2 regions of the Paenibacillus sp. YYML68 genome follow, and region 2 is predicted to be linked to the other one. Evidence: a T-box and tRNA genes for the amino acid it is inferred to sense, from the RefSeq annotation. Region 2 holds a T-box; the other holds one or more tRNA genes.

Region 1 (15,100 bases), 110 kb from region 2:
CCGCGGTCCAATAGTTGGGCGACTGCCAGACGAGGCGATTCATGACGCCCGCCTCTTTATCATAGCCTATGCTCGTTTGTCCGATAAAGACCGATGCCGTGACCGACAAGCCGACATCCTCCGGCACGATCACATCGAGATCGCCCACGATGCCCTGCAGCACGATCGTCGTCTCCTTCTGCTCCGGTATCGCATAGGTCAAGTCCATCTGTATCTCAGCCAGCACGTTCCAGACTGACATATTGCGCAATATCCACGGCTCCCGGCCCCAGCGGATGCTGTCGATCAGACTTTGCTTGCGATAATGATTGTCATCCTGATGCAGCTTGCGCGTCTTATTGTAGAACAGACCTAATGAGATCAAGACGATAGAGATCATGAGCGGCACGTTCCCACCGACTAGCAGCAGCAGACCGATTAGCATGAACACATATCCTTTGCGTCCAGTACCAGCTCTAATTTGATACACACCATATATAAGTAGAGAGAGGGCGACGATTGTCAGGAAGCTGAGATGATCGTTCGCCAGCAAAAAAATGCCGACACCAATAAGCACCAGCCCCATATTCCGGTTCCGTTTACGTTCCATGCTGCCGCCCCCCTTCAACCCCATCCTCGTATGGCAACAAAAGCCATAGCGGCTGTTTGTACAGACCGTATGGCTTTTTGCCCATTTTTGCCTTACTTAGCATAACATATCCGCGTGATGGCCTCCAGCTGCTTTTTGCACGATCACACAGGCCTGCGTCCGCTGTTAAGCTTCCTTCTGCTCCGTCGACGCAAGCTTCTCCTTGAGCAGATTGAGCTGCTCGTCGAGCTTCTGCTGCTTCGCCGGGTCCTGCACAGCGCCGTAGCCATATACAGTACCCGCATAGCCAGGGCTGACGTACGACTTGCGTGCGACCTCCGCCTCCGCCTCAAGCGTCATGATCTTCTCCTCCATACGGCGGAAGCCCTTCACCGCATGACCGCCCTCGATCACGTTGCTCGTTGTCACCTCAGCCATCTGCTTCTTCGCCTTCGCCAGCTGAGCACGGTTGATCAGCTCGCTGCGCTTGTTGCGCATCTGATAGAACGAATCCTTCATCTCATGCAGCTGAGCGACGAGCTCGGCCGCCTGCGCCTTCGCCTGCTCATGCATTTCGCTGTACTCCGTAATCTTCGCTTCATAATGAAGCTTCTGCTCCAGCGCCTGGCGCGCCGCCAGCTCCTGACCGCTCTTGAGCGCCTCTGCCGCCTGCGCCTCGTACTGTGCTGTCAAGCGGATTGCTTCCTCAAGACGCTCCTTCAGCTTGCGCTCGCTCGCCATCTGACGGGCAACCGTTACCTCGGCCTTTGCAATCTCTTCCTCCATATCACGAATGTACTGGTTGAGCATGATGATCGGGTCCTCTACCTTATCCAGCAGCTCGTGCATCGACGCCTTCGTCATATCCTTCAATCTCGAAAAAACTCCCATGATTAGATCGCTCCCTTATTATTGTTATTGTTCTGATCCAGCTCTTGCTCATACCGCTTCACCTTGGCGCGCAGCTCCTCGATCTCCTTCTGCATCGCCTTCTTCTCGATATCCTTCATCATGTCGTCCAGCTCGCTCGTCGGCTCACCAGCCGCACCTGCAGACGGTCCTGCCTGCGAAAATCCCGAAGGTCCGGCTCCCCAGCCGTACTTCTGCGCCTTGCGGTAATGCTTCTCTGCACGCTTGTAATCTTTCCAGCTGTCATATTGCTGGTCCCATCGGACGCCGTTAGGCCCTTGTGCACCTGCGCCTTGGCCTCCGGCGTAAGCGCCGCCGTCCGTCCAAGGCTCGCTCGGAATGACGAGCGCGGCCAATACGTAGATGAAGATCACAATGCCGCTGGTGAACACTGCAGTAATAGCGACTATGAGTCGGAGCAGCGTCGCGTCGAAGCCCAACATATCGGCCAAGCCGCCGCATAGTCCGGTAATTTTACGATCCGTACGAGAACGATACAGTTTAGTCATCAGCGATTCCAGCCCTCCTGCTTTAATTTATGTCGCAGCTTCTCCAGCTCTTGCTCGAGCGCATCCGCCGCTGCGTTGCCGGCATGGCTCCATGCATCCCGCAGCTGACCGCGAACCTCGCGAAGCGTGCGAGCGTTCAGCTCCATATCCGACACCCGCTCCTCCAGACGATCGAACATTCGCGGCGTTGGACCTGCGCCCATCGAGCGCATTCGCTCGTTCATCCGCTGCTGCAGACGAACCGATTCGAGCCTTGCCACATAGTAGCTGCGCTTCGAGGCGATCTCGTCGAAGTCGGCCTTCAGCTGCTGAATCTGCTCCTCCAGCTCGACGATGCCGAGCTTGCTCTGCTCATACAGCTCCTTGTACTGCGCCGCCTTCTCCTCCTGCTGCAGCTTCTCCTGCAGCGCCATCCGGGCGATGTGCTCCTCGCCCGCTCTCATCGCCAGCACCGCTTGCTGGTCGCGCCGCTCTCGCAGCTGCTCAGCCGACGTATACTGCTGGCGAAGCGATGCCGCATGCGTCAAGCATTGCTGCAGCAGCCGCTCCGACTCGCGAATGTGCTCCGACTGGGAGCCTAAGTATTTATCGATGAGACGTACCGGGTCTTCTGAATGCTCGAGCATTTCGTTGAAATGGGCGACGGTGATGTCGCGGAATCGTTTCCCTAAGCTCATGCCTGCTCTACCACCTTTTCTACATAGATTATTGTGACGCTCGTTAGTACACCGACTTCTCCTTGCGAATGATCGACACGCCGTAGGCGATCAGTCCGACCGCAAGAACTAGCCCGATGAAGCCGGACATCTTGCACAGAAGAATGATACCGCCGATCAGCATCAACCCTCCGCCGATGATTCTCTTGCCGTTCCTCAGACCGAGGTAGCCGAATCCGAGCATCAGCGCCGGGAACAAGACACCTGCGACCGAGTGCCACACATCAAGCCCCATTCGGTTCAAGAGAATCATCGTGCCGACCACAATGAGGGCCAGCGCTACACCTGTATGCTTCGTGAATCTCATTTATTCATGTTCACCGCCTTTCGTTTCGTCGTCGCTTCCTTATGTCCTTATTCTAGGTGAAATCGTCCTCGTTCAAAACGAACCAACGGCCAGTTTTGCAGCCCGACTAAAGTCCAGTCCCTCCCCGTCCGAAGACGTGAACAAGACCCCGCCCATGCCGATCGCACATGCGAAAAAGCCCCAGCACCTGATGACAGGCACTGAGGCTATATATATGATGTTCATGATTGCACGTAGCCAGTTAGGTTAGAAGAAGTCTGCGATATACGTCTTCCGAGTGGGCAGCAGTCGATCCAGCTGCTCCACCGCCTCTGGGGTCCCATGCAGCAGGCCCAGCTCATGGAAGAACGACGGACGGCGATAGCCCATGAAGATCGCAGCAAGCACCGGCGGCTCGCAATGAACGATCGGCATATCACTCGGCGTCTCGGCACTCTCCTGCCGCTTCACCGCTGCTGTACCCGCTTCATCGACGGCAATGCGCCATACGCCTGTATTCCACGATGCTTGCCGGTCCTCCACACCTACATAGAGGGAGCTCTCTACACCCGAGACGAATGGAAACTTCGTCCAGAACCACTCCACGTCGACGATCCGGGCCATGAAGGTCGGGACGAACTCCTGCTTAATACGCGGATTGTCCAGCAAGAACGGAAGCGGGTCATCAGTCGGCACCTCGATCGTCAGACGATCCAGCATCGAGTCGTGATCCGCGAGGAACCGCCACAGCCCGAGCCTTGCCTCGTGAGTGAGCGCAACCAGCTCATGCACCTTCATCAGTCGCTCCCTCACCTGATACAGCACATAGCCTGCAGGAGCGCCTTGCTCGTTATAATAGACGGCAGCTGTACCCGCCTTCATTGTGAACACACGGTGCGTCCACCAGCTCTCATCTCGAACCAGCATGCCGTTATAGGTCGAAGCATATGCCGCGTAGATCGGCTGCAGCAGCTCCCATTCGTGTCCGATACGCCGGACACATCCTGAAGGCATGCTCCATCTCGGCAAGAGAGCAACCGGAATTTCATACTGCTTCTTCTCTGCACACATCCCCCACCCGTACTTGCGGTAGAAGCCGAACTCGAACGGATACAGGAACGAGATCGATTGACCGTTCGCCCGCATCGTCTCAAGCGCCTGGTGCATCAATCTACCGACGAGTCCCCCACGCCGATATTCCGGCCAGGATGCCACTCCGGCAATGCCGCCCATTGCCAGCCGCTTGCCTTGCACCCAAGCTTCGAGCTTGTAGATCATCAGCTTCGCGGCGAGCTTTCCTTCTATATAAGCCCCGTACTGCTCATGCAGCGCCATGAGCGCCCTTCGCTGCGTCCTCTCCGCTTCGGACATCTGCATCTGGAACGCGAACTCCGACAATGCCAGCGACTCCCCGTAATGCTCCTCCGGTATGCGTGATAGCTCCGCACGATCTACCTTCATCCCCCATCCTCCCCTTAGACCCTAGCCTAGCCTTACATCATTACAGTCACAACACACTACGAGCATCTATCTCCCATTTCCACTGTAGCCCAATTTCATCATACACTCCATGAGGCAGGAAAGCACATATATAACCAATATCTCTCCATTATTCCAAAAAGTTTATAGCTGAGCACAGCAAGCTCTTCATTTTCGTCCGTGACTTTTGTTCTATTTTTTTACGCTTCTTCTTCAACACAGCCAGCATTCTCAATACAATCCTGACTCATTTTTCATTAAACATTCATACATAACGATCTTGCTTATTAAATATTAACATAAACTACAAGAACACAAGATTCAAAAGAACTATTATTCTCAAGCTCACATAAAGCGCATGTAAGCTTTTTCCTCTAAAATCCGACAACATCCTATGCTATCATCTAGTTAAGCAAGCGACCATTAATAACCTTACTTGCCAGGAGGAATACACGATGAAGAAGAAGCTACTCTCTGTGATCTTAAGCGCTGCCATTGCTTTCGCAGCCGTTCCCTTCCAAGCAACAGCCTATTATGTCGAGGTTCCGAGGATGGAGGTCGTGCAGGGTGTCAACTTCCGTACTCAGCCTACTACCACCAGCGAGCGCATTCGCTTCCTGAAGACAGGCGAACAGCTCGAGCTCGTGAATACATACAATTCGTATTGGCTGGAGGTTCGCGATGCAGCAGGCGTCACAGGCTTCGTATCCTCCTCAGACAAATATGTCAAGTCGATCGTAGTGAAGGAAGCGGTACAGCCGAATGCGACGATCGTCAGCTCCGTCTCGTTCCGGACAGGCCCTTCAACGAGTGATGCCAGACTTCGCTACTTGAGCGAGGGTGAGCAGGTGCTCGTGCTGGAGCAGGTGAACAGCTATTGGTACAAGGTGATGGATGCAAGCGACGTCATCGGGTATGTGAGCTCCAGTGAGCGGTATATCGAGACGACATTCAACAACGGCGCTAGCGTAGAGGTTGAGCAGGAGGAGATATTATTCCCGGAGCCGCCGAATGCAACCGCAGTAAGCTCTGTCTCCTTCCGGACCGAACCGACGACAGACAGCACTCGTATTCGTTACATATCGAAGGGTGAGGAGCTGCTCGTGCTGGACAAGTATAACCAGTATTGGTTCAGCGTACAGGATAAGAACGGCGACATCGGCTACGTCAGCACGAGCTCCAAATACATAAGCACCACCTATGTTGAGCCATACAAATCTTTAACACGTGCGGCCGCAGTTCAGCAAGTGATCGATACCGGAATGAAATATGTAGGCGTGCCGTATGAATTCGGCTCTAGCCGTACCGACACGACCACCTTCGACTGCTCGGACTTCGTCCGCCAAGCGTTCATGGAAGGGATCGGGCAGCAGCTGCCGAGCAACTCCCGCACGCAAGGCTCTCACGTGAAGGCGGTCGGCAAGACGTCTACCGACTGGAGCAAGCTGCGCAAGGGAGATCTCTTGTTCTTCATGTCGTATAAGGGCAATTCAGCCTCCAAGTATGCTGGCATCGACAAGTCGAAGGAGACGATTACCCACGTCGGCATCTACCTCGGCGACGGCACGATGCTTCACACGTACTCGGAGGAATCCGGCGGCGTTCGAATCGACCGCATCGCTGGCACTTCATGGGAGCACCGATTCCTCTTTGGCGGAGCTACTTATTAATCAGGTATTTCTAACCTTTACATATCCTCGACTTGACGTTTGTCTTCCTCTGGAAGACAGACGTTTTTTTTATACGAATCGGGCGATCGTCTATACGTGGGGCTACTGTCGTTCATATTCTGTATTATGAAACTGGAAAGGGGGATGTCACATGAGCGCTGTAGGCGGACTGTACACAACTACTGGTGTTATCCTTGTTCTCTTTATCCTGCTTGTTATCGTTTCCCGCACTTTCTTGGTGTAATGTATAGCTAAGGCCAAAACCCCCTTCGAGCTGCTGCCAGCTTGAAGGGGGTTTTCCTTGCTATCCGCCGATCTGCGACATTCTGCGCTCGGTCGGCTTGTGACTCTGCGACTCGTCGGCGAGCGCCTTCGCCATCTCGTGGCTCTCCGGCTTCACATCCAGCGCCCGGAAGAACAGCTCCGCCAGCGCCTTGTCATCGCCGATGGCCTTCCGCACGTTGAACTCGTCCGACCAGTATAGACAAGGCTTAATGTTCCCGTCCGCCGTCAGTCTGAGCCGATTGCACGTCTGGCAGAAGTGGTCGCTGACCGGATGGATCAGCCCGAAGGAGCCCGCGGCGCCCTCCAGCTTATAGTTCCGCGATGGACCGTTGCCGCGTACAGCGTCCGTAAGCTCCTGCACCGCCCATCCGTTATGTGAGCAACGATCATGAACCTCCGACAAGGGCACGTACCGGCTCCGCCACCCTTGATCATCGTGACCGATCGGCATATATTCAATGAAGCGCACGTGCAGCTCCTTGTCCTGCGTCAGCCTAAGGAAATCGTCGATCTCATCGTCGTTCAAGCCCTTCATCAATACAACGTTCAGCTTAATCGGCGATAGCCCGACACGCCTCGCCGCGTCTATAGACTGCAGCACCTTGCTCACATCTCCGCCCCTTGTAATGAAGGAGAACCGATCCGATCGAAGTGAATCGAGACTTATATTAATCCGGGTCAAGCCAGCCGCACGAAGCGCCTCTGCTCTCGAAGCGAAGTAGATACCGTTCGTCGTCAGCGCGATATCCTCGATTCCGGGAATCTGATTCAGCATCGCGACGAGCTTCTCTACATTTTTACGAACAAGCGGCTCACCGCCTGTCAATCTTAGCTTACGAACGCCATAGCTAGCTAGAACCCGAACCACCTCAGCAATCTCCTCGAAGGTGAGAATATTCGCCTCCGGCTCGAACTCCATTCCTTCCTCCGGCATACAGTATACGCAGCGTAAGTTACACCGATCCGTCACTGATATGCGGAGATAATCATGCACCCGTCCATAACGATCGACCAAGCGCTGCGACATTGCGGCCACCTCCTGCATACTGACTCCCTTAATCCTCTAACTATATAGCAAAAAGAACCGAGATGTCTACACCTTCCCGATTCTTTCTTCCGTTTCCTGTTAGATTATCTCACATAACCCATGATGATGCCGGCCGTTTCCTCAATCGCCTTATCTGTCACATTAATGACCAGGCAGCCGAGCTGCTTCATCAGCGAGTTCGCATAGGTGAGCTCCTCTTGAATGCGCTCAATCGTCGCGTATTTCGCTCCGAACGGAAGACCGACAGCCTTCAGCCGCTCCTCGCGAATTTTGTACATCTTATCGGCGTCCATCGTCAGGCCGACAATGCGGCTGCCCGGCACCAGGAACAGCTCCTTAGGCGGCTTTACCTCCGGCACGAGCGGTAGATTGCACACCTTAATCCCTTTATGCGCGAGAAAAATGCTCAGCGGCGTCTTCGACGTCCGCGATACGCCCACCAGCACGAGTCCAGCCTTCAGCAGAGAGCTCGTATCTCGTCCGTCATCGCACTTCACCGCGAACTCAACAGCCTCGACACGCTTGAAATAATCTTCATCCAGCCTGTGCAGAAGACCTGGCTCCCGCTTCGGTGCATCGTTGAACGTATCGACGAACGCCTCCATCATCGGACCCATTATATCAACTGCGCGAACACCGAGCCGCAGCGCCTCCTCCTTCATCGTTTCCCGAAGCTCCGGCTGCACTAACGTATAGGCGATGAAGCCTCCTCGTTTGGCGGCCTCCTCGACGATGCTGCGAATTTCGTCTTCATTTTTGATATGGCCAATTCGCTTGGTCGTCACTTGATGGGCATCGAACTGACGGATCGTCGCCTTCACGACACCCTCAGCCGTCTCGCCTACCGAATCGGAGCATATCGTAATTTGATAATGCTGATCTTCCCTCATACGCTTGTTCTCCTTATCGTCTACTTCCGATCTCGTTATCTGTCTGTCGCCAGATCTAATAAGATGCTGGTCATGATCGTTTTCGTTATACGTCCGACGATTTCCCAGCGTGTTCGGCCGCTGCTCCCACTGAGCTTGGCCGGCACCACGACCGGCAGGCTGTCGATCTGATGATGGATCATTTTGCGTGCGGCTTCGATTACCGCTTCATCAGGTATCACATGTATCACATTCGGCTCGCGCGTCATCACCATACTTACCGGCATGACGGCTGTATTAGAATTGCCAAGCGTAAACTTCAATAAATCTTTACGAGAAATGACGCCTGACAAGAAACCATCGTCATCGACCACCATTAAGCTCCCTACATTTTCCATAAAAAGGGTAACGACCGCATCATGCACCGATGCCTGCTCCTTAATAATAATCGGCATCGATTGTACATCGCTCACCTTCAGCTCCATGAGCTTCCTGGCCGCATGAGCGCCCGGATTCATAGAGGTGCCTGGCGTGTAGCCCACCTTCGGCTTGGCATCAATGTAACCGAGCATGACGAGCAGCGCCAAATCCGAACGCAGCGTAGGTCTGCTGAGTCCGAGCAGCTCTGCTATCTGTTCGCCGGTAATCGGCGCGTTCGCCTTCACGAGTTCAACAATTTGTAATTGGCGCGCAGTTAATTCGATGACCGGTCCCTCCTTCGTATACAAGCAACGTCTGTATTGTTCGATTGTACCAAATTTAGCCGAAAACTCATAGCCAATCTTCGTCCTCTTATTGAATAAAGTAATCATCACAATAAAGAAAATTAATATTAATAGTACATAACATTCAATAATAAATGTGTTATAGTACTTCATATAAACGCTAAAAGATAACGGTAATGGAGGATTGTGACGTATGGAGAGAGAATTAGCACTGGAAATTGTACGAGTCACGGAGCTTGCTGCACTTGCAGCTGCCAGCTGGATGGGCCGCGGCAACAAATACGAGGCGGATGGTGCTGCGACAACAGCTATGCGGGCCATGTTCGACTCCGTCGCCATTCGCGGTACAGTCGTCATCGGAGAAGGTGAAATGGATGAAGCTCCGATGCTCTACATAGGCGAAGCTGTAGGCAATGGACAAGGTCCTGAGGTGGATGTTGCGGTTGACCCGCTAGAGGGCACCGAGCTCGTCGCGAAGGGCTTGAACAATGCACTTGCTGTAATCGCCATAGCTGGCAAAGGACAGCTGCTGCACGCGCCGGATATGTACATGGAGAAGCTCGCTGTAGGTCCTGCGTTGACAGGCAAGCTACAGCTCGATGATCCTCTTGAGATCACTTTGCAAAAGGCCGCAGACGCTCTAGGTAAGCCCTTGAGCAACTTGACCGTCATGATCCTTGATCGTGAGCGTCATCAGAAGCAAATTGCTACTCTGCGCGAGGTCGGAGTACGCATCAAGCTTCTAAGTGATGGCGATGTGGCTGGAGCTATCGCGCCTGCTCTGTCCGAATCAGGCATTGACCTGTATGTAGGCTCTGGCGGAGCCCCTGAAGGCGTTCTGGCCGCCGCTGCGCTGCGCTGTTTGGGAGGCGAGCTAATCGGACGTCTGCTCCCTGGCAATGAAGAGGAGATTGAGCGCTGCAAGCAGATGGGCATTGAGGACCCTCACCGGATCTTGTCCATGGACGACATGATCGGCACGGGAGACGTTATATTCGCGGCAACAGGCATTACGCCTGGTGAGTTCTTGAGCGGTGTTCGTTACACATCCGATCATCGTGCAGACACCCACTCCATCGTGATGCGCGCCAAAACACGGACAATTCGCTTCATTCAGTCGAGTCACTATTTGCCGAATAAGCAACTGCTCCAGGAAATCTTATCGAAGTAACATTGATCTTAAGCCTCTCTGTGTTAATATTTAATAAGAACCTATACGAACACAGAGGAAGGTTAACATGAGCATATTGTTCTATACCGCAGTAGGTCTTGTAGCAGCGACGTTCGGCAGCTTAGTCGGTCTTGGGGGAGGCATTATCATTGTTCCAGCCCTCGTTTATTTAGGACCGCTTTTCGTAGGAGAATCGATCACGATCTCCACAGCTGTCGGGACGTCGCTTGCTGTTCTTATTTTTACCGCACTGTCCTCCACAGCCGCCTTCATGCGGCAGCAACGTGTCGACTTTCGCAGCGGCTGGCTCTTCTTCACGACGAGCGGTCCGGCTGCCATGCTCGGCTCTTACATGACGCACTTCATCGACGCCCAGTCGTTTCAGCTCGGCTTTGGCCTGTTCATGCTGTGTATGTCCATGTTGCTCATCTTCCGTGATCGAATCCCCCCGCTACGGGTCAACTGGAGCATCAAGCGCACATACGTTGACTCCAACGGTCATAAGCATGTGTACGGGTACAGCATTCCGACGGCGCTGTTACTCGGCTTTTTGGTTGGCGCCATCTCCGGCTTATTCGGTATCGGCGGCGGATCTCTTTTTGTACCGGCCATGGTGCTGCTCTATCGTTATCCTCCCCATATGGCAACAGCTACATCCATGTTTGTCATCCTGCTATCCTCCATTACGGGAACAGTGATGCACGCAAGCTTAGGCGAGGTCGATTACGGCATGGTTCTATACCTAGCCCCGACAGCCATTATTGGCGGCCTCCTGGGCGCCAAGATCGCGAGCAAGCTAAGCAGCACGAAGCTGCTATGGGTACTTCGAATTTCATTCCTGCTCATCGCTTGTAAAATGATATTTGAAGGTTCTGGACTCACCTAACCTCAAGCATAAATCTGCCCCCCTTACTCCAAACTAAGCACAACTACGAGCTAAGGGGGAATCCGTATGTCTTCTTACACAAGAGGCCTCCTCATATGGACCGGAGCGATCGGCATATTACTCAGCTCCTGTTCCTACAGTAATCATTCTTCTGTCCCGTCACCTGATTCACCGCCTTCAGCAAATAATTCTCCAGCAACTGAAGCAGCGGATTCTAGTCAAGAGGTATTAAACAAGGGTGAAGATCAAGAGCGGAAGCTTGCCATTGAGCCGAATGGACCGCCTCATCGCAAATTAACTGCACATGATTCTAATGTAAATGCAGCAACCCAGCCTCCAGCAGCCATACCTACACCGACTAAGCAGGAGGACGTTTCAACCACCCCAGTAGCTGAAGAAGCATCGCATTCTAAAGGCTCATCCGAAGCTCACGAGGCGGCAAAGAAGTCAACGAACAGCAAGCTCACAACAGCCACCAAAGCCAAACAGAAATCAGCTCAAGAGGCGGAGGCAGCCCGTAAAACAGCTGCTACTACGAATAAGCAGCTAAGCTTAGCGCAGCTCGTCCGTAAGTATCCTGCATTTATCAAGCTGCAAGGCTCATCGAACTCCAAGCAGGTTGCATTAACGTTTGACGATGCACCTGACCTTAAGTATACGGCACAAGTTCTAGATATTTTGAAAACCTACAAGGTCAAAGCGACCTTTTTCCTTCTCGGCAATCAAGCTGAAAAGTACCCACAGCTCGTCAAGCGCATGATAGACGAAGGTCATGTCATAGGGAACCACTCGTATTCTCATCAATTGTTTACGAAGCTGTCGGACGAAAGCTTTGCAGCTCAAGTGAATCAAACCGAGGATGTATTGTCGCCCATGATCGGCTACGCTCCTAAGCTCATTCGTCCACCCTATGGTGAAATAACAGAAAGTCAGCTGCTGTGGGCGAAGAACAATGGATACTTAGTTGTGAACTGGAATGTAGATTCATTGGATTGGAAGCAGCTTAAAGCGGAGCAAGTATCGGCTAACATATTGAAGCGCGTGAAATCTGGAGCTATCATATTACAGCACTCTGGAGGCGGCCCTAAGCAAGATCTGAGTGGCACGGTGAAAGCTTTGCCACGCATTATTGAAAAGCTGCAAGATGATGGCTATGAACTCGTGCCACTAACAAAGCTATTGGATGTTGCGAAGTCGAAGTAACAACAACTATATATGTCACTAATATTAAAAAGCTCATCAACGTTATTACGTTGATGAGCTTTTATAATGCCGGTAGAGGGACTTGAACCCCCACGGTTTCCCTCACGATTTTGAGTCGCGCGCGTCTGCCAGTTCCGCCATACCGGCTAGTGGCGTGCCCTAAGAGATTCGAACTCCTGACCTTTTGATTCGTAGTCAAACGCTCTATCCAGCTGAGCTAAGGGCACATATTATAATCAATTTGGAGTGGTGCCGAAGACCAGACTTGAACTGGTACGGTAGTCACCTACCGCAGGATTTTAAGTCCTGTGCGTCTGCCGATTCCGCCACTCCGGCAAAGAATGGAGGCGCCACCCAGACTCGAACTGGGGGTAAAGCTTTTGCAGAGCTCTGCCTTACCACTTGGCTATGGCGCCATGTCTAATATGGAGCGGAAGACGGGAATCGAACCCGCGACCCTCGCCTTGGCAAGGCGATGCTCTACCGCTGAGCCACTTCCGCATATAAACTGGGGATCTAGGATTCGAACCTAGGCATGACGGAGTCAAAGTCCGTTGCCTTACCGCTTGGCTAATCCCCATTATGGTACACTAGTAAGTAAGTATGGGGCGATCGAAGGGAATTGAACCCTCGAATGTCGGAGCCACAATCCGATGCGTTAGCCACTTCGCCACGACCGCCATAATACTATTTAATTGGCAGGGGCAGCAGGAATCGAACCCACACTAACGGTTTTGGAGACCGCTGTTCTACCCTTAAACTATGCCCCTAAAAAAAGTGGTGGAGGCTGATGGATTCGAACCACCGAACTCGTCAGAGAACAGATTTACAGTCTGCTGCGTTTGGCCACTTCGCTAAGCCTCCGTATGAAGCTGGTGCCGCCGAGAGGACTTGAACCCCCAACCTACTGATTACAAGTCAGTTGCTCTACCAATTGAGCTACAGCGGCATAATGGTGGTGGCTCGGGACGGAATCGAACCGCCGACACGAGGATTTTCAGTCCTCTGCTCTACCATCTGAGCTACCGAGCCGTACACTTGATACTAAAACATTTTTTACAAAAAGTAAAGAGTTAATTAATGGCGGAGCCGACGGGATTCGAACCCGCGGTCTCCTGCGTGACAGGCAGGCATGTTAGGCCTCTACACCACGGCTCCGCGATAATATACTTTCTGAATATTCATCCAGAGAAGTTTGGTTGCGGGGGCAGGATTTGAACCTGCGGCCTTCGGGTTATGAGCCCGACGAGCTACCGAGCTGCTCCACCCCGCGATATTAGTATGGTGGAGGCTGACGGGATCGAACCGCCGACCCTCTGCTTGTAAGGCAGATGCTCTCCCAGCTGAGCTAAGCCTCCATACTGGTGACCCGTAGGGGATTCGAACCCCTGTTACCTCCGTGAAAGGGAGGTGTCTTAACCCCTTGACCAACGGGCCTTACTTGCTACGGAGAGAGAGGGATTCGAACCCTCGAGACGCTTGTGACGCCTACACGATTTCCAATCGTGCTCCTTCGGCCACTCGGACACCTCTCCATATGGCTCCCCGAACAGGACTCGAACCTGTGACAACTCGATTAACAGTCGAGTGCTCTACCAACTGAGCTATCAGGGAACATTGTTTCAAGACTTGCGCCTTGAAAACTGGATACGAAACTAAGCACGCTGATGCTCATTATTAGCATTTGCTTACGAAGTACGTTTACTTCGTAAACGTTGTAGGATAAGCCCTCGACCGATTAGTATTCGTCAGCTACACACGTTACCGCGCTTACACCCCGAACCTATCAACCTCGTCGTCTACAAGGGGTCTTACGAATTGGGAAATCTCATCTTGAGGGGGGCTTCACGCTTAGATGCTTTCAGCGCTTATCCCGTCCGTACTTGGCTATCCAGCCGTGCTCCTGGCGGAACAACTGGTACACCAGCGGTACGTCCATCCCGGTCCTCTCGTACTAAGGACAGCTCCTCTCAAATTTCCTACGCCCGCGACAGATAGGGACCGAACTGTCTCACGACGTTCTGAACCCAGCTCGCGTACCGCTTTAATGGGCGAACAGCCCAACCCTTGGGACCTACTTCAGCCCCAGGATGCGATGAGCCGACATCGAGGTGCCAAACCTCCCCGTCGATGTGGACTCTTGGGGGAGATAAGCCTGTTATCCCCAGGGTAGCTTTTATCCGTTGAGCGATGGCCCTTCCATACGGTACCACCGGATCACTAAGCCCGACTTTCGTCCCTGCTCGACCTGTTTGTCTCGCAGTCAAGCTCCCTTATGCCTTTGCACTCTGCGAATGATTTCCAACCATTCTGAGGGAACCTTAGGGCGCCTCCGTTACATTTTAGGAGGCGACCGCCCCAGTCAAACTGCCCACCTGACACTGTCCCCATACCGGTTCACGGTACCAGGTTAGAACTCCGATACGATCAGGGTGGTATCCCAACGGCGCCTCCACCGAAGCTGGCGCTCCGGCTTCTCAGGCTCCCACCTATCCTGTACAGATCGTACCAAAGTCCAATATCAAGCTGCAGTAAAGCTCCATGGGGTCTTTCCGTCTTGTCGCGGGTAACCTGCATCTTCACAGGTATTAAAATTTCACCGGATCTCTCGTCGAGACAGCGCCCAAGTCGTTACGCCATTCGTGCGGGTCAGAATTTACCTGACAAGGAATTTCGCTACCTTAGGACCGTTATAGTTACGGCCGCCGTTTACTGGGGCTTCGGTTCACAGCTTCGGATTACTCCTAACCGCTCCCCTTAACCTTCCAGCACCGGG
Region 2 (15,100 bases):
TTACTCTCTCGCTCCATCAGACACCTCCGCCCGTCCTAACCGGTGCGCCGCCCGCCAAGCTATAGCCTGTTACACGGCTAATCTACCCGTTCAGCCCGAACAGCGCAAATCTTGAATTCAGGCATGCGACTGATCGGATGCAGCGCATCGTTCGTCAGCCGATTAATCGACAGCTCTCCGCCCCAGTGGAACGGCACGAATATCGTCCTCGGATGTATACCCTCCGTCACTTTCACATCGAACACAAGAGCTCCTCGCTTGCTCGTCAATCTCAGCTTGCTGCCGACCCTCATCCCGAGCCTCTGGGCGAGTGCAGGGTGAATCTCCGCGACCGGCACCGGAGCCTTCTTCATCAACGACTCGGAGCGCCTCGTCTGGGTACCACTTAAATAGTGATTCGGCAGCCTGCCCGTGGTGAGTACATAAGGATATTCCCGCTCCACCGGCTCCGCAGGCATCTGTGGCGTAATCGGATGCAGCTTCGCCTTCCCGTCGGGCAGGTTGAACTTATCGCGGAACATATGCGGCGTACCCGGATGATCCTGTGACGGGCATGGCCAGAATAGCCCCTTCTCCCGCTTCAGACGATCATAGGTAATGCCGCTGTAATCCGCCTTACCGCCAGCGGATGCACGAGCCAGCTCGTTGAAGATGTCCTCTGACGATTCATAGCGAAAATACGCTCCGCGCCCCAGCCGCTCAGCCAGCTCGCACACGAGCTGCACATCAGACATGCAGCCTTCCGGAGGCTGCAGCGGCTGACCGCGATGAAAGACACGCCCCTCGAGATTCGTCATCGTACCTTCCACCTCTAGGAACGACGTCGAAGGCAGCAGCCAATGCGCATACTCGGCGGTCTCCGTCTCGAACATATCGACGACGATCAGCAGCTCTAGCTTGCTCAGCGCACGCTCGACCAACGAGCTGTTCGGACTCGACACGACCGGATTCGAGCCGATCACGATCATCGCCTTAATCTCTCCAGCATCCGCCTTCTGCAGCATCTCGTACGCCGATACACCCTTACGAGGAAGCTCCTCCTCCCGAATGCCCCACACCTCGCTTACGTAGCGGCGAGCCTCCGGGTCCTCAATCGACTTGTAGCCGGGCAGCTGGTCTGCCTTCAGCCCGTGCTCTCTGCCGCCCTGTCCATTCGCTTGACCCGTAACAGAGCCGAAGCCGCAGCCCTCCTTGCCGATCTTCCCTGTAAGCAAGCTCAGATTCATATAATTGAGCGCATGCTCCACGCCGTTCACCTGCTGCTCCAGCCCGCGAGCCGTAAGCACGATGCCAGTCTTCGCCTTGGCGAAGCCGCGGGCAACGGTGCGGATCACACCCTCCAGCACTCCGGTAATTTGTTGCACCCGATCAGGCGTATACACCTCTACGGCGCGGGCAAGCTCAGCGAAGCCGTTCGTCCGATCATTCACGAATCGTTCGTCATACAGCTTCTCCTGAATAATAACGTTCAGCAGCCCGTTGACGAATACCGAGTCGAAGCCAGGCTGCAGACGGACATGAATGTCCGCCACCTTGCTCGTCATCGTATTGCGAGGATCGATCGTTACGATAATGGCTTTATTTTTTTTGGCTTCCATAATATAAGGCATCATCGTAGGCTGGCATTCGGCGATATTCGTACCGGCCAATATAATGTATTGCGCCTTCGGAATTTCAGACAGCGGCATACTCATTCCCCGGTCAATACCGAAGGCTAGGTGGGATGCTGCTGCTGCAGACGACATGCAGTAGCGCCCATTGTAGTCAATATACTTGGTACCTAGCCCGACCCGCGCGAACTTGCCAAGCAAGTAGCACACTTCATTCGTCAAGGAGCCGCCGCCATAGATGGACACGGCATCCTTCCCATATTGCTGCTGAATCGATTCAATACTTGCGGCAATCTCATCAAGCGCATGGCCCCAGCTAACCGGACTCCATGCATCACCGACATACTTGCGACTCCTAGGAGCGCTCAAGCGGCCCGCATGTAAGACGTGCTGATGAGCATTCAGCCCCTTCTGACACAGCCTTCCTGTCGCCACCGGAAAATCAGGACTCGGCTTAATCGTAAGTCCAGCTCCGCCCTCTGCGGCATGCACCTCAAGTCCACATTGCATACTGCAGTAGCAGCAATGGGAAGAGCGTGTTTCCCCCAGCTTGAAAGTCGTCCCCGCCACCATACCTCTCCACTCCCCCATACCGTTACGAGACGCTATCAACGCCTGACGGCTCTCTTGTAAATGTTATAATAAGTGACATTAGTTTGACTCGATACAACCGGCACACGACTTTCTCTTCCTAAATTGTATGCATCATCGTTTTTAATGTCAACAATTATTACATGAACTTTGAGGGATTCCCTTCTTTATTTGGATACGAAACGCCAGATGTGAATTTTTGCCCGACCCCCAACGACCCACCTCTCCAGCTCACGCCATAGCTGCGTGTCTTCGGACGTCGGTTCAAGCTCCTCCGTGCCGGTCCTCATTTGCTTCATTCGGACGTAAGCCTCCTCCGCGAGGTCGCTCCACAGCTCAACGAACAACCCCGGCTGATCCGTGCCCTCGAACAATTGCAGCCGCGGCTCCCGTAGCTTCATATGCTCCGCCCAAGCGGCATATAACTCCAGAGCTTGAGGCTCGATTCGATACTCGACAAACACAATGTACATCTTTTTCACTCCGATCAGCTTTATTTTGGCCAATAAAATGATACACTACAAGAAACGACTGCGCACCTCTGCTCATGCGTACGCTAAAGGTGCGCGGTCAATACGGCTCACAGGAGGTCATCCATGGATACCGGTACCCACCTCGTCATCGGTCTTGGCTTGGCTGGACTCGCCTACATCGATCCTGTAGTGGCTGCCGATCCGGTAACCGCGACTGCAGTCTTGATCGGCACAGTCGCCGGCTCCCAGGCGCCCGATGCAGATACGCTGCTTCGCCTTAAGAGCAACGCTTTATATGTGAAGAACCATCGGGGCTTGTCCCATTCCATCCCCGCACTGTTCGTATGGACCGCCTTGATCTCGGGCACGCTTGGTCTTCTGTTCGAGGAGCTGCCGCTCGCGCATGTGACGATGTGGGTGTTTATCGCCGTCGCCTTTCACGTCTTCACCGATTTGTTCAATACGTATGGCACACAGGCGCTGCGCCCCTTCTCTCGAAGGTGGGTGTCCTGGAACATCATTCACATTTTTGACCCGTTCATCTTCTCCACCCATGTGCTGGCGATCTTCCTCTGGTCGTTCCGTCTCGTCGAGCCTCACGTCGTATTCCCGGCGCTGTACAGCCTCATTGCCGCCTACTACGTCTGGCGGACGGTTGACCATTACAGACTCGAGCGGGGACTCAAGCGCCACGATCCGGATTACAAGCCAGGTGACACGTATACGTTAATTCCTACCGTTCACTTGTACCACTGGCAGGTCGTGAAGCACAACAGCGACGGCTCGTTCAGTCTAGGAGAATACCGCAGCAAGCTGATCAAGTGGGCAGACCACGTGAGCTGCGACAGCCATCCGGCCGTCGACGCCTCGAAGAAGCATAAGAACATTGCATCGTTCTTGTACTTCACCTCGTTCGCCTGCGCCGAATGCAAGGAATATGACTGGGGCTACGAGGTGCGCTGGGCGGACGTCAGATACAGGCATCGCAAGCAGTACCCGTTCGTCGCGGTCGTTCGTATGGATAAGAACTACGACGTGCTGGACTCTTATGTCGGATGGGTAAGTGAATCCAAGCTGGAGAAAAAGCTTCGCGTAGACGTCTATTAATGATAAAATGCGGATGAGCAAGTTTTCACTTGGCTCATCCGCTTTTGTCTGACTGCGAGCTGCAGCGCAACGTGGAAAAGCCCAAGGAGAGAAGCTCCCCCTGGGCTATATCAAACTGATTGCTGCGTACAAGGTTAGCGATTAGCGGCCTTGACCCGCGATCGCTTGCTCGGCGATTTGCACCAAGCGGCGAGTGATGTGACCACCGATTGCACCTGTGTCACGTGTTGCCATGTAACCATAGTAGCCGTCTTGCGGAATTTGGATACCTAACTCTTGCGCTACCTCATACTTCAACTGATCCAATGCTTGAGAAGCTTGTGGTACTACCAAAGCGTTGCTGCTGCGGGATTGTCCTGCACCCATGTTCAGCACTCCTTTCAATTGGATGATGTCTTTGATGTATTTGCAAGCTTGCAAGCTTATTATGTGCCGCATGCCGAATCTTATACGCAGCTTTTGAAAAAATAATTAGAGTTTCAATAACCATTACCATTCGTTAAGAAAGGCGGTCTCCCTCTATATGAACAAACCATTAGCGCTTCTTTTTGCTTTTATCGGCACCGGGCTGCTCGCCGCGGTCAGCTATTTCATGGCAGCAGGACGTCCTTGGCTCGCGGTCGTGGCAGGCGTCGTGTCCTTCTTCTTCATCGGCTTCGGCTTTATCGTGAAGGCGAAGCAGCGTAAGCGCAACTCCTAAGACGCACATTCGCTCATGAGTTCGCTGTATGCCAAAAAGAACCGGATTCGCGTTACACACCTTTGCTAGGTGCATTCGCGCTTCCGGTTCTTCTGTACCAAGCTTCAACTCAATCTACAGCACAACGAAGCCCATCTTGGACTTCACGTCTCTTAACGTACGTTCTGCCAGCTCGCTCGCCTTCTGCTGGCCTTCCTTCAGTATACGGTGCAGCTCGCCAGACTCGCGAATATCGCGATAAGACTGCTGCAGAGGCTCAATCAGTGCGACGACCGCCTCAGCCAGCTCCTTCTTGAACGGACCGTAGCCCTGCCCGTCGTACATCGCTTCAATGTCGGCAACCGACTTATCGGTCACAGCCGAATAGATGCTGATCAGGTTACTGACCTCAGGCTTATTCGCCGGGTCGTACTTAACCTCGCGTCCCGAATCGGTCACAGCACGGCTAATTTTTTTGCGAATCACATCGGGAGGGTCGAGGAGTGCAATGTAGCTGCCTGCGTTCGGATTGCTCTTGCTCATCTTCTTCGAGGCGTCGTCCAGCGACATGATGCGCGCGCCGACCTCGGGAATATAGCCCTTCGGGATCGTGAACGTATCGCCGTACCGTCCGTTGAACCGTTGCGCGAGATCGCGAGTCAGCTCCAGATGCTGCTTCTGATCGTCACCGACTGGTACGAGATCGGCGTTGTACAGCATAATGTCAGCTGCCATCAGAGACGGATAGGTGAACAAGCCAGCGCCCACCGACTCCTTGCCAGCCGACTTGTCCTTGAACTGCGTCATCCGCTCCAGCTCGCCCATATACGTCAAGGTCGTCATCAGCCAGCCGAGCTCGGCGTGCGCTGGTACCGTTGACTGCAGGAACACAGTTGCCGCCTTCGGATCGATGCCCGCAGCCAAGTATAACGCCGCGACCGACTCGGACTGCTCCTTCAATGCAGCTGGCTCCTGCGGAACAGTCACCGCGTGCATATCGACCACCATAAAGTAGCATTCATGCGTATGCTGCAGCTTCACATAATTGCGCAGCGCGCCGATGTAGTTACCGAGGGTCAATTGACCGCTTGGCTGCATGCCAGAAAGAACCTTAAGCTTAGTCATCGTCGTGGTCTCCTTTACCTATCATAATAGAATGCAAAAAAGGCCCTCCGCCGCAAGGGACGAAGGACCGTGGTGCCACCCTAATTCGCTCATGGCGCCACACGATGACGTGTAAGCATGTGACCATAAGCCTTAATCAGCTCGATAACGGGAGCATACCGGAACAGCATACTGAGCGCCAGCCGCTTGCTGAAGCCGTTGCGGGCTTGCGGGCACCTTTCAACTGTCAGCTCAGGGACCCATTCGCACATCAGCCGCTAACCGGTTCACACCACCCACCGGCTCTCTGTGTAGCTTGGCTTAACGACTACTTGCTCCCGTCCACGCTGTTGTTTCCAGTCATTGTATCGAACGCGGACGAAGGTGTCAACTGAATTTCCAATTACTCGTCCTATATTCATCCACTCCTGCATACGTTATAATAATTATTACGAAAAAGGATAAAAGGAGATCAGAGCCTTGTCCATGACCATTCAACGAATCTTGACGAACGTGACCGCACTGGTATGCTTGGTGATGCTTGTCCTCATCTTCACCCAAAAGCAGCCCCCTGACTTAACATGGCTAAGTGTCGACAGTGTTCAAAACTTCAAAACATTGTTCATCAGCATCGTGCTGGAGGCGATGCCGTTCGTCCTCCTTGGCGTGCTCGTGTCGGCGCTGCTGCAGACGTTCGTCTCCGAGCAGACTGTACGCCGCTGGGCTCCGAAAAATCCGGTGCTCGGTGTAATGTTCGCCTGCGTGCTCGGCATCATATTCCCGCTGTGCGAATGCGGCATGATCCCCGTCATCCGGCGCCTCATCCGCAAGGGACTGCCCGTCTACACTGCCGTCGTGTTCATTCTGGCCGGTCCGATTATCAATCCAGTCGTATACGCCTCGACCTTCATGGCGTTCCGCACGCGGCCAGAAATTGCATATTCACGCATGGCGCTCGCCTTCGTCGTCGCCGCGACGGTCGGACTTCTCGTATACCGGCTCGTGCGCACCAATCCGCTGCGCGCTGCTCATGCTCACACGCACGAGAACACCCATACGGCGGCGGCTCATTCACATGCACACGAGCACGACCACTCACACGATCATTCGCACGAGAAGCCGGGCCGATTACACCGCATTTCCAGCGTGTTCGGACACGCGTCGGACGAGTTTTTCGATATGGGCAAATATTTAATCTTCGGCGCCTTGCTGACCGCACTTATTCAAACGTTCATGTCCAGAGAAAGTCTCGTGTCCATCGGTGAAGGACCACTCAGCTCGCACCTGTTCATGATGGGCTTCGCTTACGTGCTGTCGCTGTGCTCGACGTCGGACGCCTTCGTCGCCTCCTCGTTCGCCACGACGTTCTCAACCGGTTCACTGGTGACGTTCCTCGTCTTCGGACCGATGATCGATCTGAAGGGGACACTGATGATGCTGTCTGCGTTCCGCGTCAAGTTCGTGCTGTTAATTATTACGCTCGTCACTATTGTGACATTGGCCGGTTCTCTTGTGCTCGAACGTATCGTATTCTGATCTGAAGAGGTGAGCTTAACCTATGAATCCGCGTATCATCAGCTTCCACCATGCGCTTAAGGCAATCATTCTGCTCGGCTTCGCCGGCTATATCGCCCACTTGGTGCAGACCGACCTTATACTGCTATATATCGCGCCCAAGATGGTAGATTATGTGAAATGGTCAGCCGTGGCGCTGTACGCTGTCTCGGTGCATCAAGGGTATCGCGCATACAAGGCTTGGCGAACACCGCCTTCCGATTGCGGCTGCGGTCATGATCATACGCCATCCCGATCGTTGCTTAAGAATACGGTCGTATACGGCCTGTTCATTTTACCGCTCTTGATGGGCTTCCTGTTGCCCGACACGTCGCTCAGCAGCAGCCTCGCGGCGAAGAAGGGGATGAACCTGAGCAGCGCCAGCTCCGTGAAGAAGGAGTCGAGCGCAGCGACGAGCAGCTCTCAGACGACACCTGCGGCACCTGTGCCCGAGCAGGGAACGACTGAAGGCAACGCGCAGACGTCCGCAGCAGACGAGCTGTTCCCGTCTGACAAGTTTACGAAGCAATATGCCGATCACGCGAAGAAGCTGTACCGCGAGGATGTCATCCGGGTACCTGAGGAGTTTTACATCGAGACGTTAACGTCCGTGGATCTGTATCTAGACCGCTTCGTTGGCAAAAAGCTGGAGCTGACCGGCTTCGTATATCGTCAAGAGGACATGAAGGACAATCAGTTCGTCGTCGGCCGCTTCTCGATTCAATGCTGCTCGGCAGATGCCGCCCCTTACGGCATACTTGCCGAGTATGACCGTGCCAAGACGCTGGCTGACGACAGCTGGGTGACAGTGACGGGCACCATCGAGAAGACGACGTTCAACGAAGTGGAGATTATGGTGCTGAAGATTGAGAAAATCGCAAAGGCGGAGCCAGCCGCAACTCCGTATGTATATCCGAACATGAATTTCGGTGCCTAGTCAGCTGATGGCTCCTCAGCGCCTAGAGTTGCCTCATCCATTCGCTCGAGCAGTCGCTGTACGGTCTTCACCGTATCGGCGTACAGCGGCCGATAATCGAGTCCCTCTACAAATTGCAGGAACGTTGCACCAATTACTCTTACTTGTGCGGTATACGCTTGCTTGTCCACCTCGTACACTGCGACCGGTCTTGGCTCCTGATCTTGGCGCTCCTCGACCTCGACCAGCTCAAGCTTGGCCTGCGAGATTGGCTTGACGATGAATGAGAATGCACGGCATTCCGGGTCACCGCAGCCGCAGCAGAAGAACGGAACGCGCTCCCAAGCCTCGATTCCAGCCCATCGATTCGGCGCAACCTCCTCCAGCGTGCTCAGCAGCAGTGCCGGCAAGCCAACGTCTACACACAACGGCTCGTCAACGACGACTTCCCCGTCAATGACGAGCAAGGCATCCGCATGAACAATCTGAAGGTCTGCATCGAACGACCAATTGCGATAAGTAAGCTCTAATGACATTTTCCCTGCCTCCTCTCCCTCTATGCGATGTGGACATAATTACCAACCCTAATCTGCGTAATCATTTGAACGATGGTACATACTACCTACAGAACGGAGGTGATTAAGATGGGCGCAGGACAATCCCGCAGCAGCAACGCTTTAGTCGTTCCACAGGCCTCCCAGGCTCTGGACCAGTTGAAGTATGAGGTTGCTCAAGAGCTGGGCATCCAAATTCCTCAGGACGGTTACTATGGCTTCATGGCAACTCGTGACACTGGGGCAATTGGTGGCCACATCACACGTCGTCTGGTTCAAATCGCCGAGCAGCAGCTTGCAGGCAAGTTCACAAGATAATGAAGCCTCACGAATACTTTGTGAGCGGTCCTTCGCAGGGCCGCTTTTTCCTGTACTGCCGTACTGCTCTGTACAGACGGCTTGAACCACTAGGCTATATCCTATCATTATATACGATATCAACTCCGCGCAAAACCGTTTGCTCGCGAAGAACAGGCCCCCGGAGAAGCCGGAGACCTGTTACGAATGGTATAATATTAAATAATGCCCTGCCTTGCCACTACTCAAATCTCGATGCTTTCGACTTGTCGACTATGCTTGCCATGTTGTAGTTAGACTCGAACGTCACACTCGTGCATAGCTGGTTTTGCCTCATGGCGAACTCGAACTGAATTTCTCCATGCGACCACTTCTTCAGCTTCAACGATTCAAGCGCCATGCGAGTCATCGAAAGCTGATGGCTTTCGGTTAAGCCGCTCTCCGTCCGTCTGAGCTCCGTCCCGCGGCCCTCAATCGGAAAATGACGAATACCGAACTTGCCAATCACATTGTTGCGAATCTGAATAAACACCGTACCTGAAGTCAAATGCGCCAGCTCTTCCTTAAGCTCACGAAACGCAAGCTCCAACTGTCTTGCCAATGGCAATTGCTCCAAGATCAAAACCGATACCACCTTTCACTTTGAAGATATGTTATTATATGTATCAACAAGATGCAATCCGATTATATGACAAAATGTGTAAATGATCAACAAAAAATTCACTAATTTATAGTAAATTTATCTTATTATCGCCTCATATCCCCCTCTGTAAGGTAGACCAAAACTTACATCAGGTGGTATAATTACCTAAACCATGAACCATGACCAAGGTCTAACCGCCTATTACTGAACCAACAGTTCCTGCTCTTAATCGGGACCTGTTAGGGAAGCTCCACAAGCTCGCATAGTCGAATGTAGAGCCTTGCTTCGCCCGTTCGTCTAGCCGCGAAGGTGCCGTACTAGCGGAATGGTTGGTTTCTAATTTTTTAGTTGAAGGAGTTGTTTGGATGAACTTTTGGTCCGGTCTATCGTTCAAGGCGAAGCTTCAGCTGGGCTGCTATACGATCGTAGCCTTGTACAGTATTGCAGCCTTAATTGTGCTGCTGCAATCCTCGATTAACGCAGCTGCAGGCATTACCGTGCTCGTGCTGCTCGCAGGTCTTAGCTATCCTTTCGTACGATTTCTTGAGAGAGCGCTTACAGAGCCGATTAGCGATATATCTCGAGCGGCGATGAACATCGCCAAGGGCGATTTTACGACGAGAATTGAGCTGCAATCTGATGATGCTCTGGGCGAGCTTGCCACCTCCTTCAATCGGATGACCGACAAGCTGCGCGACATTCTACAGGAAACAGGTAAGGCAACACGTCACGTCTCTGATTCGAGTCGCGACATCTTCTCGCGCAACGAGAGGATGAAGACAGTACTGGAGGAGGCTGCTGTTGCGGCGAACGAGCTTGCAGCGGGCGCTCAGCAAATATCGGAAGAAATCTGCACCGCCTCGAGCGCGACGAAGGATATCGAGCTGAAGGTATCGAGCTATACTGCCTCGTCCCGTGAGATGAACGATCGATCCGATCAGATGCTCCAGCTCATTCACAAGGGCATACATACAGTCGAGACGCAGAGCGACGGTGTACGCAAAAATGTAGAAGCAACCGCCAACGTATCGAGTACGATCCACTCGCTCGCCGAGCTGACCAAGGGGATCTCCAACATGACGCACTCCATCTCGGAAATTGCCGAGCAGACAAACCTGCTGTCTCTGAACGCCTCCATCGAGGCCGCTCGCGCAGGTGAGCACGGTAAAGGCTTCGCCGTCGTCGCCCAAGAGGTGCGCAAGCTTGCCGAGCAATCGACAACGTCGACCAAGGAAGTATTCGCTCTTGTCCGCAGCATCGAGCAAGGCATCAAGGAAGCACTCGCCTCCATGAGCGAGAACGAGCGTGTCGTTCAGGAGCAGACGCAGCTCATCTCCGAGACCGAAGCCGTATTCGCCGATATTGTGAACAGCGTTACCTTCATCACAGAGCAGATCGCAACGTTCGCCAAGGAAAGCGAGCAGATGCTCGGCAGCGCAGAGCACATCTCCGCCACAATGGAAAATATATCGGCCATCACGCAGCAATCTGCGGCAGGAACCGAGCAAGTATCCGCCTCCATGCAGGAGCAGATCGCGGCGGTGCAGGCGATCGTCGCTCAATCCGAGCAGATGACGAAGCTGGTCACCCAGCTGCAGCATACGATCAACGTATTCAAGGTATAGGCCCAACGCGCTAGACTGAGGCTGAACAACAAAAAAAGGCTGTCTGCACCTTCGCGCCTCAAGGCACGTAAGTGACGGACAGCCTTATTCATTTATATGCTATGCTTCATAACAGCTCTCGTCCGTCCTATTACTCCGTCAGCTGCAAAAACTGCTCCACATCCTCAATCGACAGGTCCAGCGCCTGCTGCCAAAACTGCGGCTGACGAAGATCGACGCCCAGATGCTTCAGCGCAAGCTCCTCCACCGTCATCCGCCCCGTATCACGCAATAGCGCCACATACTGCTCCTCGAACGCCTCGCCGCGGCGCAGCGCCTCGGCATATAGCCCTGTCGAGAACATGTATCCGAACGTGTATGGGAAATTATAGAACGGTACCTCGGTAATATAGAAATGCAGCTTCGACGCCCAAAAATGAGGATGGTACTCATCCAGACTGCCGCAGAACGCCTCGCGCTGCGCCTCGGTCATCAGCTCGTTCAGACGCTCAACGGACACAAGACCGTTCCGCCGCTCCTCGTAAAACCGCGTCTCGAACAAAAACCGGGCGTGGATGTTCATATAGAACGCGACAGAGCGCTGAATCTTATCCTCTAGCAGCGTCAATCGTTCCTGCTCGCTCGCAGCTGCCTTCACGGCTGCATCCGCGACGATCATCTCCGCGAACGTAGAAGCCGTCTCCGCCACATTCATCGCGTACTCTTGCGCCAATGCAGGCAAGTCGTTCATCACGTGCTGATGGTAGCCGTGTCCAAGCTCATGGGCGAGCGTCGCTACGTTGGAGGCGGTGCCCGCATACGTCATGAAGATGCGTGTCTCCTCGGCAACCGGGAACGACGTGCAGAAGCCGCCCGGACGCTTGCCCGCCCGATCCTCGGCTTCAATCCAGCCGTTCTCGAATGCCTCCTCGGCGAATTGAGCCATCCGCGGACTGAACCGCCGGAATTGCTCGACGATGAGCTTCGCCCCTTCGTCATAGGTGAACGTCTGGACGCCTTCCCCTACCGGCGCCTCCACGTCGTACCAGCTCAGCTGCTCCAGACCCAACAGACGCGCCTTCCGCTCCATATACCGAAGGAAGACGTCCTTCCCGCCCTCGATGACGCGCCACATCGTATCCAGCGTCTCTCTAGACATCCGGTTGATCGACAGCGGCTCCTTCAATATGTCGTCCCAGCCCCGACGCTCGTACAGCTTCAGCCGGAAGCCGCCCAGATGATTCAGCGCATCTGCACAATAATCGGCATGCTCCGACCACTCCTTCTCCCACTGGTGAAAAATACGCTGCCTCACCGTCCGGTCGGAGCTGTGCATCCGGTTCGCCGCCTGACCAGCCGATAGCTGTACCGTCTCCCCATTCTCCTCGATCGCCACTCGGAACTTGCTGACCGTCGTATTGTACAGCTCTCCCCAGCCGTGATACCCGTCTACGGCCAGCTCATTGATCAGCGCCTCCTGCTCCGGAGGCAGCTTATCCGCTGCGAGCAGTCTCCGCTCCTCCAGCGGGTACGTAACGTCAGCAAGCTCCGGCAGTGCCAGCAGCGCCTGCCACGCTTCATCGCTCAGCTTCGTCAATCTATCATCGAAGGTCGTCAGCACGGTCGCGTAGGCGGCTCCAATCGATTTCACCTTGCCCGATAATACAATCGCCGCCTTGTCGCTCTGATTCTCCGCAGCAAGACAAGCGGTGAACGAATCGGCCTCTCTCAAGGCGAGCGCGCATTGCTGGAGCAGCTCGATGATCGGCAGCAGGCTTACGGACTCCGCGGCAGTCGTAGGCGGCTGCAGACTCGCAAGCTGCCCCTCCAGCATGGCTAATTTTCCTTCCAGCTCCCGCAAATACTGGGCGAACGACGCGGAGCCGCTCCCCCCTTCAAAGAAACGATCCACATTCCACGTTTGAGGCAAAGGGTGCTTCATCTTCGCTTCACCATACCTTTCTTCGTCAGCTATGTACATTCGTAGTCTCATTAAACCATAATTGGGCACCATTCCCCAACTTTACGGTTGCTCTCCTTCCTATCCATATGCTTTAATGAAGAGCATAATCGCAACCGAATCGGAGGGATTACAGGTGAGACCATTACAAATATCGCCGGAAACAGCCCAGAAGCTGGCCAAGCAGCTCAACGTACCACTGGAGCATCTGCTTCACATGCCGCAGCACATCTTACTCCAGAAGCTGGCAGAGCTCGCCAAGACCGAAGCAGCCACTGAAGCCGACAAGGCAGACACCGCGGCACCGAGCAAGGAGTAAGTCAATGATTCCATTCGAGAATACGATGACGTATGACCGCGTCGGCAGCGACATATTCGCTTCCAGCTGTCCGTTCTGCGACAAGTCGCACGTGCTGCTGCCGCTGAAGCCGAAGGAGCTCGAAGCGCTTGGCGAGGGCGTGAAGAAGCTGCTCGTCTTCCCTTGCTGCCACAATAGGGTGACACTCGTCGATGCAGACCGCGATTATTTGCTAGCCAACAAGCCGCTGAGAAGAAGTCACAAGTCGTAAGCTGCTCCGATGGGCTGAACAGCACAAATAACGCATGAAGCAGCGATCAAGCCGCTTCATGCGTTACATTCGATCATGGCTGCGCTACGCCCGATCGGCCTATGCACCTATAGGCTAGCGGGGTGACACAGGACGACGGGCAGTGTGTCGTGTCTTCGTTCTGTTCCCTACGCCACTACGTCTGTCCCGGCGTCTCTTCCTCGGTCACGAGCTCCAGCTTCTTCTCCGCCATCTCCTCACGCAGATGCTGCCATTGCTCCCGGCATGCCCGAATCATACCCGCATCCATAATTCGCTTATCGTTAATGACGCGCGTGAACCACTTGACGGCTTCCTTGTACTGCTCCAGCCGACGGTGAAGCTCTCCCATCATATACATCAGCCGCGCATTGCTCGTCTCTGAAGCCTCCCGCTCGAACGAACGCAAATATTCATCCAGCGCATATTGCAAAAACCGCTTCTCCTGCACCGTATCGCCCTTATACCGGTACAGCCAAGCGATGTGATGCAGCAGCCCGGCCAGCACGCGCGGATCGTCATCGACCGTCTGAGCGCACACGAGCGCAAGCTTGAATACATGCAGCGCATCGTCCCATGTCCGTTCGACGCCGTAATCCTTCGTGTACACGAAGCGGTCGCCGAGCTTCCGGCGATACGTCTGCTTGTTCGCTTCGGTCAGCCTGCTCTTCGAATTCTCCGTGCTGGCGAAGCCGCAGGCCGGACATAGACGAACGACGTAGTAATTCGGATTAATATCTTTATAATGCATGCAGAAGTCCGTGTCCGACTTGATCGTCTTCTTGAAGCTTGGTCGCACCCGCGATGATACGAACTCATATTCACACTGTGGACACTCTACCTTCGCCTGAAACAGCGGTTCCACCATAGCTGTACACATCCTTTTCCAGTAACACCGAGCGTACCGTGAATGATCTAACCTGAAATTGCCGCGCTAGCCGTATAATAGTCTAACTATTAATAAAATGATAAGCCGGCCCTCGAAGCCGGTCCAGCGCCGCCAGCCGAACCGCCCCAGGCATCCCGACCTCCTCCATCGCTTCCTGCATGCAAGCGAGCCACGCCTCAGCGCGTGCTTCTGTCACCGGGAATGCCAAGTGGCGCGCCCGCATCATCGGATGTCCATATTGCTCCGAATATAACGCCGGTCCACCGAAAAATTGACTCAGAAACATGTACTGCTTATCGATGACGGGGCGTATATCTTGTGGAAAAAGCGGCCCTAGCAGCGGATGAGCCTGCACCCTTGGGTAGAACGCCTCAACTAGACGGCGAATACCTGCTTCCTCCCCCAGCGCTTGATAAAAGGTAATCGGCTCCTTCTCTTCCATTGAACGACCTCCTCTCCCTGCTGTCTATTATCGGCCCATCCATGTTCATTTATCAAGATGTATGTGAGCTATTTCGACAAAATATAACGA

The links. A T-box is a leader RNA that pairs with one kind of tRNA and senses whether it is charged. The one in region 2 lies ahead of trpS (tryptophan--tRNA ligase), so its partner is inferred to be a tRNA-Trp.
Region 1: it has a tRNA-Trp gene. The T-box ahead of trpS (tryptophan--tRNA ligase) is inferred to sense a tRNA for this amino acid. The anticodon was not compared.

The regions. Positions count from the first base shown of each region.
Region 1 is NZ_BQYI01000001.1:4,263,168-4,278,267, forward strand. It holds gene liaF (cell wall-active antibiotics response protein LiaF) at 1-589, opposite strand, end outside; gene PAE68_RS19010 (PspA/IM30 family protein) at 755-1,459, opposite strand; gene PAE68_RS19015 (PspC domain-containing protein) at 1,462-1,986, opposite strand; gene PAE68_RS19020 (PspA/IM30 family protein) at 1,986-2,663, opposite strand; gene PAE68_RS19025 (LiaF transmembrane domain-containing protein) at 2,707-3,009, opposite strand; gene PAE68_RS19030 (GNAT family N-acetyltransferase) at 3,256-4,449, opposite strand; gene PAE68_RS19035 (C40 family peptidase) at 4,923-6,137, shown strand; gene PAE68_RS19040 (YjcZ family sporulation protein) at 6,289-6,381, shown strand; gene moaA (GTP 3',8-cyclase MoaA) at 6,442-7,449, opposite strand; gene PAE68_RS19050 (pyruvate, water dikinase regulatory protein) at 7,554-8,360, opposite strand; gene PAE68_RS19055 (helix-turn-helix transcriptional regulator) at 8,396-9,067, opposite strand; gene glpX (class II fructose-bisphosphatase) at 9,258-10,235, shown strand; gene PAE68_RS19065 (sulfite exporter TauE/SafE family protein) at 10,303-11,121, shown strand; gene PAE68_RS19070 (polysaccharide deacetylase family protein) at 11,188-12,324, shown strand; tRNA gene PAE68_RS19075 (tRNA-Leu) at 12,392-12,471, opposite strand; tRNA gene PAE68_RS19080 (tRNA-Arg) at 12,475-12,551, opposite strand; tRNA gene PAE68_RS19085 (tRNA-Leu) at 12,572-12,660, opposite strand; tRNA gene PAE68_RS19090 (tRNA-Cys) at 12,667-12,740, opposite strand; tRNA gene PAE68_RS19095 (tRNA-Gly) at 12,751-12,825, opposite strand; tRNA gene PAE68_RS19100 (tRNA-Gln) at 12,833-12,904, opposite strand; tRNA gene PAE68_RS19105 (tRNA-His) at 12,929-13,004, opposite strand; tRNA gene PAE68_RS19110 (tRNA-Trp) at 13,021-13,094, opposite strand; tRNA gene PAE68_RS19115 (tRNA-Tyr) at 13,103-13,188, opposite strand; tRNA gene PAE68_RS19120 (tRNA-Thr) at 13,198-13,273, opposite strand; tRNA gene PAE68_RS19125 (tRNA-Phe) at 13,281-13,356, opposite strand; tRNA gene PAE68_RS19130 (tRNA-Asp) at 13,406-13,482, opposite strand; tRNA gene PAE68_RS19135 (tRNA-Met) at 13,521-13,597, opposite strand; tRNA gene PAE68_RS19140 (tRNA-Val) at 13,607-13,682, opposite strand; tRNA gene PAE68_RS19145 (tRNA-Glu) at 13,687-13,761, opposite strand; tRNA gene PAE68_RS19150 (tRNA-Ser) at 13,772-13,859, opposite strand; tRNA gene PAE68_RS19155 (tRNA-Asn) at 13,863-13,938, opposite strand; rRNA gene PAE68_RS19160 (23S ribosomal RNA) at 14,043-15,100, opposite strand, start outside.
Region 2 is NZ_BQYI01000001.1:4,152,988-4,168,087, forward strand. It holds gene PAE68_RS18500 (molybdopterin molybdotransferase MoeA) at 1-17, opposite strand, end outside; gene PAE68_RS18505 (molybdopterin oxidoreductase family protein) at 78-2,222, opposite strand; gene PAE68_RS18510 (hypothetical protein) at 2,369-2,674, opposite strand; gene PAE68_RS18515 (metal-dependent hydrolase) at 2,798-3,781, shown strand; gene PAE68_RS18520 (alpha/beta-type small acid-soluble spore protein) at 3,923-4,147, opposite strand; gene PAE68_RS18525 (hypothetical protein) at 4,305-4,481, shown strand; gene trpS (tryptophan--tRNA ligase) at 4,596-5,585, opposite strand; T-box leader at 5,638-5,918, opposite strand; gene PAE68_RS18535 (permease) at 6,045-7,100, shown strand; gene PAE68_RS18540 (TIGR03943 family putative permease subunit) at 7,123-8,055, shown strand; gene PAE68_RS18545 (hypothetical protein) at 8,052-8,570, opposite strand; gene PAE68_RS18550 (alpha/beta-type small acid-soluble spore protein) at 8,679-8,906, shown strand; gene PAE68_RS18555 (O-methyltransferase) at 9,127-9,507, opposite strand; gene PAE68_RS18560 (methyl-accepting chemotaxis protein) at 9,894-11,153, shown strand; gene PAE68_RS18565 (M3 family oligoendopeptidase) at 11,284-13,074, opposite strand; gene PAE68_RS18570 (YycC family protein) at 13,229-13,411, shown strand; gene PAE68_RS18575 (hypothetical protein) at 13,416-13,661, shown strand; gene PAE68_RS18580 (DUF2225 domain-containing protein) at 13,837-14,547, opposite strand; gene PAE68_RS18585 (globin domain-containing protein) at 14,630-15,010, opposite strand.